Regions from separate parts of the Ferrigenium straubiae genome, predicted to be linked through region 2. Evidence: predicted binding sites of a transcription regulator. Region 2 holds the regulator's gene; the other holds the start of a gene.
The links. Region 2 encodes sigma-54, which starts transcription at its own class of promoters, with help from an activator protein. Its sites were predicted from a motif close to TGGCACNNTTCCTGCT; they were not measured.
Positions count from the first base shown of each region.

Region 1: a site for sigma-54 is predicted at 1,498-1,513, ahead of ACRRNM_RS11025 (pilin). Genes of this name have one in related genera too.

Region 1 covers NZ_CP194331.1:2,269,595-2,273,006, reverse strand. Annotated here, with positions in the region: gene ACRRNM_RS11030 (tetratricopeptide repeat protein) at 1-898, opposite strand, end outside; gene ACRRNM_RS11025 (pilin) at 971-1,447, opposite strand; gene ACRRNM_RS11020 (HD domain-containing phosphohydrolase) at 1,692-3,311, opposite strand; gene ACRRNM_RS11015 (ATPase, T2SS/T4P/T4SS family) at 3,321-3,412, opposite strand, start outside.
Region 2 covers NZ_CP194331.1:1,752,650-1,756,061, forward strand. Annotated here, with positions in the region: gene ACRRNM_RS08445 (PTS sugar transporter subunit IIA) at 1-310, opposite strand, end outside; gene hpf (ribosome hibernation-promoting factor, HPF/YfiA family) at 359-682, opposite strand; gene ACRRNM_RS08455 (RNA polymerase factor sigma-54) at 698-2,143, opposite strand; gene lptB (LPS export ABC transporter ATP-binding protein) at 2,175-2,897, opposite strand; gene lptA (lipopolysaccharide transport periplasmic protein LptA) at 2,931-3,412, opposite strand, start outside.

The sequences.
Region 1 (3,412 bases), 520 kb from region 2:
CCTTCCACGTCAGCATGAACACCTCCCGCATGTCGATCGACATCCACACGGGATTGGGTATCAACATGAGGAAAGCATACTTAAAGAACAGTCCCGACTGCGTGAGCACGCTCAACAAGTGAAGTTGCTGCACATCCGCCGGCAGTGCCAGCTTCAAGAATAAAGGGGTCGCATCAGGCTCGTAAGGCTGACCCAAAATACCCTTTATGCGTAACACCACCAGCAGCGCGACAAAGAAGAACCCCATCCAAGTGAAGGATAGGGCACGCAGCGAATGCTCATTCCTTCCTCTCAGCAGCCAAGTCAACGGCAGAAGGATCGCAGGCGCCATCAGGCTGTGCTCTTTACTGAACACCGAGAAGAGATAGGCCAGGACCGCCAGCACTAGGTACCTCTTGTTGTGTTCGGTGATGCCGCGAAGATAGGCCAGTTGCATGAGCAAGGTGAACAGGGTCGCCATGAGGATGCTACGCTGAACCAGATATCCCGCCCCATACACTGCGAGAGGATGAACTGCAAAGATGGCGGCAGCCCCAAAAGCGCCGACCGAAAATCTGGCCCGGTATCCTACGTCTTTCAGGAACAGTTCGCCCCATAGAATCAACAACCGCCATACCAACCAAGTATTCAGGGTATGCAGCAACAAGTTCTGCACCCTGTATACGGGGAGACTCTCCCCGAAGAAGACCCATGTCGCACCGAACGTGAAGTAGGGCAGGCCGCGCAGATTGAGGAGCGTGCCCAACCCGGCATGCGATCCGATCGGCCCGAACAGGCCAAGGTCATCGAAGATAAGAGGATTACCCAGGAATGGCAGATAGAGCACTCCCGCAAGTAACAACAACACTGCGGGACGGAGCCACCCGAACGATGCTCCCTCACCTCGCCGCAAAATCATCCCCACTCCTCTTCGCCAAAAAAATGCCCCTCCGGAGAGGGGCCATCTGTTCCTAAATCACTACACAGAGAATCAGATCCATTTAGCAATGATGTTTTGAACTACAGTCGGGCAAGCCGTATTATTGGTTGGCGTTGCTCCGCCGACCGCACCCGTAGTAGTCGTTGCAGCCCAAGTCGTAGCTGTCGTGCCGAAGGTAGGCGTGAAACGGATGTTACATGCGGTGCCCGCAACGGAAGCGGGAACGTTCGCGATGATGACACCGTTGGTACCCATCTGGATGCTGGTCACTTCGGTGGTGGTGCTTGGAGTGCCTGTTCCGATCGAGGTCCATGCATCGATTGCATCGAAGGATACCGCTCCGCCGTTCTCCTGGGCGTACTGAGCAACAGCCAGTTTGATGGACTCTACCGCTGCAGCCACCTTGGATACCTTGGCTTTGGTGATGTAGTCCTGATACGCAGGGATCGCCACCGCAGCCAGAATGCCGATAATCGCCACCACGATCATCAATTCGATCAAGGTAAAACCTTTTTGAATTTGTTTCATGTTTGAGTCTCCTTAGGAAAACACACCAGAATGTGTGTCGCCATTTAATCAGCAATAGTCATGCCAAAACAATAATACATTGTTTATTAAATATTTTTAATTGCTTACCCATATTATAATCTTATCATCAATCGTCGATAATTTGTCACCATACTGACATTTTTGGGCAGTTATATCTCGACTAATTCGTGCCTCGTTCGATTCGCCACAAACCACCCTCGCAGATTTGGCGGATTTTTTGTGCCTATGCGTTCAGATTCACACCCGGAATCCCGCTCAAGTCCACGTCGTCGATCTGCTCGGGCGCCAGGAACTGTTTGGCGTAATCAAGATAGACTTTTTCGCGAATGAAGATGTCGAACAGGTCTGGGTCGATATGGCCGGCCAGTTTGAGTTTCCCGAGTATGGTCAGCGACTCGGTCAGTGTCTTGCCAAGCTTGTAGGGTCTGTCTTTGGCGGTGAGCGCCTCGAAAATATCGGCGATGCCCATCATGCGCGCCTGTACCGACATCTGCTCACGGGTCAGCCCGCGCGGATAGCCCTTGCCATCCATGCGCTCGTGATGGCCGCCGGCATATTCCGAGACATTCTTGAGGTGTCTCGGCCACGGCAGGGACTCCAGCATCTTGATGGTGACGACGATATGGTGGTTGATGATCTCGCGCTCCGCCGCAGTCAAGGTGCCTGCACGGATGTTAAGATTCTCGACCTCGTCCTCGCTCAGGAAATTTCCGGTTTCTCCATCAACGCCACGCCACTGGTAGGCGGCAATCCGTCGCACGCGCTGCTGCGCCTCGTCCGACATGGCCTCGCCGCCGATGTTGCAGTAGCGCAGAAATTCCCGGTCATCGTCGAGCTGCCGGATGCGCGCCGCGTATTCGGCACGGACGGCTTCCTCGTTTCCTTTGCCTTCCGAGAGAGTGCGCAGCATGGCGACCTCCGCATCGCGTTTGAGCACCTCGAAGCGCGTGTCCACCAGATGAATGCGGTCAAACAGGGTCTGCAGCTTGGTCGACTTGTCCACCACATGCACCGGCGTGGTGATCTTGCCGCAGTCGTGCAGCAGGCCGGCAATTTTCAGTTCATGCCGGTCTTTCTCGCTCATCACGAAATCCCCAAGCGGGCCGCTGCTGGTGCGGTTGACCGCCTCGGCCAGCATCATGGTCAGCACCGGCACGCGCGCGCAATGCCCGCCGGTGTAGGGGGATTTGTCGTCGATCGCGGTGTTGATGAGCTGAATGAACGATTCGAACAGCTCTTCCAGTTGCTCGATCAGGCGGCGGTTGGTGAGCGCAATGGCGGCCTGCGAGGCGAGCGATTCCAGCAATTGCTGGTCGTCACCCGAAAACGGAACGACCGCTCCGCTCTCGCGGTCCTGCGCGTTGATGAGTTGCAGCACTCCGATGATCTCGTTCTCGTGGTTGCGCATCGGCACGGCCAGGAAGGACTGCGAGCGGTAGCCGGTCTTGGCGTCGAATTTCTTGGTGCCGGAAAAATCGTAGCCTTCCGCCGCATAGGCGTCGGGGATGTTGACCGTCTCGCCACTGAGCGCCGAGTGGGTCACCACCATCGAGTGGATGGGCTTGTCCTCTTTGTCATAGAGGTGGATAGGGTAGAAGGTGATCGGCACCCCACTGGTGCCGCCCATCGCGATGTTCAACGAATCGGTGCGCATGATCTCGAAACGCAACACGCGCTGCTCCGGCTCATGCAGATAAAGTGTGCCTGCATCGGCATTGGTAATGCGCTTGGCCGCCTCCAGGATCGTTTCCAGCAGGCTGTTGATGTTGTGCTGCTGCGACAGCGCGATGCCGATCTCGTTGAGTTCCTTGAGGCGATGCAGCAAGTGCTCCGTGGAATCCATGATGCGCCCCTACTTGATACAGACTGCGCGTATCTGGTGCATGTCGGTGATACCCTGCAACACCTTTTCCATCCCGTCCTGCTTCAGGGTGTGCATGCCTT
Region 2 (3,412 bases):
GCAGCACGAAAATCAGGCTCACCGGCTGGCCGTCCGGCGCATCGAACGGAATCGGGTGGGAGGTTTTGACGAACGCGGCAGTCGCCTCACGCAGTTTGGCGATGCGCCCATGCGGGATCGCCACGCCCTGCCCCAGGCCGGTCGATCCGAGCTTCTCGCGCGCGAACAGGCTGTCGAACACCTGGCTGCGCGCGATCTGCTGGTTGTTTTCAAACAGCAGGCCGACCCGCTCGAAGACGCGTTTTTTGCTGGTGGATTCGGCGTCCAGCAGGATATTGGCGGGCAGCAGGATTTTGCTGATCAGGTTCATTATCAACGTCGCATAAAAATGGGCGGCATTGCCGCCGCCCGTTGGTGATTATTCTGCTGCGTGATGCTTGCCGGAGTCGTCGTGGCGGCGTGCCGCCAGCTTTTCCTTATGCTTCATCACCTGGCGGTCCAGCTTGTCCACCAGCGCGTCTATCGCCGCATACAGGTTCTCGTCCTCGCATTCCACGAAGACATCCTTGCCGCTGATATGGATGGTGGCTTCGGCCTTCTGCTTCAGCTTTTCAACGGAAAGGATGATATTAACGTCGATCACATTGTCGAAATGGCGTTTGATCTTGCCGATTTTTCCGGTCGCATAGTCGCGGATGGCGGGTGTGATTTCCAGGTGGCGCCCGGTCAGGTGGAGGTTCATGTCTTGCTCCCTTATTTAGAGTGATTTACGGAGATTCACCGGGGGAATGTGCATTGCCTCCCGGTACTTTGCTATGGTACGCCGGGCGACTACGATGCCCTGCTGTGCCAAGATTTCTGACATGCGGCTGTCGGTAAGCGGTTTGCGGGTATCTTCCGCGCTGACCAGTTGCTTGATCAACTCGCGTATTGCGGTGGAAGAACAGGTGCCGCCGCTTTCCGTGGACAGGCCGCTGCCAAAGAAATGCTTGAATTCGTATATGCCACGCGGGGTCAGCATGAATTTTTGCGTGGTGCTGCGCGAGACCGTGGATTCATGCAGTTCCAGCGTTTCGGCGATTTCGCGCAACACCAGCGGGCGCATGCCGATCTCGCCATGTTCGAAAAAATTGCCCTGCCGTTCCACGATCGCCTGCGCGACCCGCAGGATGGTTTCGAAACGCTGCTGCAGGTTCTTGATCATCCATCTCGCTTCCTGCAGTTGCGTGGCAAGCCCCGCTGAACCTTTGTCGTCGCGCTGCTGCAGGATGTTGGCGTAAATCTGGTTCACGCGCAGTTTGGGCATGGCTTCCGCATTGAGCCGCGCACGCCATTTGTTCCCGCGCTTCTCGACGATCACATCGGGCACCACGTAGTCGGCAACACTCCGGTCGAACTCCGCGCCAGGCTTGGGGTTCAGTTCCACGATCAGATGCTGCGCGGTGCGCAGGTCATCGTCGGTGCAGCGCAGCAGTTTTTTGATCCTGGCAAAATCATGTGCGGCGAGCGCATCCAGGTGATGGCCCACCAGGCGGATCGCCAAATCGCGCTGCGGCGTGTCTTCGGGCAATGCCTTGAGCTGCAGGGCCAGGCACTCGCCCAGATTGCGCGCACCTAGGCCGGGCTGGTCGAGATGCTGCAGCTGCACCAGCGCGGTTTCCAGGTCGTCCAGGGTGATTTCGAGCTCTGCGGGCAGCAGCTCGGCAAGCTCGCCCAAGTCTTGCGCCAGATAGCCGTTCTCGTCCAGCGCATCGATCAGCATCCCGACCACCCTGCGGTCCCTGTCGTCCAGCGAGCTGGTGGTCAGCTGGTTATGCAGATGCTCGCGCAGGCTGGCCTCGCCGGCAGCCTGCTCGGGGTAGGTTTCATCCTCATCATCGGTGCTGTGTGCCGTGCCTCCAGCGGTATTCCAGTCCGCCTGCTCGTTGCCGAAATCGTCTGCGCCACGGTCGTCGGCTCTGCTCTGCTCGACCCTATCGTCTGCCGAACTCGCGCTGTCGCGCGTCTCCATGGGGGTATCGTCACGTGGAAAAACAGCCAACACGGGTTCTTCGGCCAATTCCAGCATGGGATTTTCGTCCAGCATTCTGGCGACTTCCTGATGAATGTCCTGCGTGGAGAGTTGCAGCAAGCGAATAGCCTGCTGCAACTGCGGTGTAAGCGTCAGCTGCTGGGATATCCGAAGTTGTAGCGCCGGTTTCATTGCCTGGTGTTTGTTCCGGGGTGCATTGCCATCAAAGCCGGAAATGCTCGCCCAGATAAACTTTCCTCACGCCCTCATTATAGATGATTTCATCCGGCTTGCCCTCCGCCATCACCGCTCCGGCATTGATGATGTAGGCGCGGTCGCAGATGCCCAGCGTCTCGCGCACGTTGTGGTCGGTGATCAGCACGCCGATATTGCGCTCCTTGAGAAAACGGATGATTTTCTGGATGTCCAGCACGGCGATGGGGTCCACGCCGGCGAACGGTTCGTCCAGCAGGATGAAGCGCGGGTCGGTCGCCAGCGCGCGCGCGATTTCCACACGCCGCCGCTCGCCACCGGACAGGCTGATGGCCGGATTGTCACGGATATGCGTGATATGCAGGTCTTCCAGCAACGATTCCAGGCGATTCTGCAGGTCGTCATCGGAAAGATCCTGCAATTCCAGCACTGCCTGGATATTCTGCGCCACGGTCATGCGGCGGAAGATCGAGGCTTCCTGCGGCAGATAGCCCAGCCCGAGGCGCGCGCGGCGGTGTATCGGCATGTGGGTGATGTTCTGCTCATCGATGAAAATCTCCCCGCCATCGGCGGCGACCAGCCCCACGATCATGTAGAACGAAGTCGTCTTGCCCGCGCCGTTCGGCCCGAGCAGGCCGACCACCTCGCCGCTCTTCAGCGACAGCGAAACATCATGCACCACGGTGCGCGAACCGTACTTTTTCTTGAGGCCAACCGCACGCAATTCACTCATCATGCAAATCCGGAAAATATTTCATGAACCCGCTCAATCTGCGGAAGGCAGGGATACACTAGGCCTGATCGGCAGCGCATCCGGCACGGAAGACGCGGCTGCGCCCTGTTTCGGCTTGGGTTGCAGGACGGCGCGCACCCGCTGCGGCGGCTCCTTTCCCGTGCCTGCGCCGCCGCTGCTCACCTGAAAAATCTCAGTCTTCTGGTTATAGGTGATGTGCTCGCCGCGCACCTCATCCAGGTTGCGCACCACGCGCGCCCGCACATAGAAGTCCACCGTCTCGGCGCGCGTGTCGTATTCGATGCGCTCGCCGTACCCCTCCACATACTCGTCCAGCCCCTCGCGTTTTTGCCGGAAACTGGCGGTATTTCCGTAGGCTGTGCCGTGCTTGAAGCCTTCCTGGTCCTGCACCACCACGATCTTGTCGCCGCGTATCAGCATCGTGCCCTGGGTCAACTTGACGTTGCCGATGAAAGTGCTGACCTGCTGCGCATCGTCCACCAGCACTTGGTCGG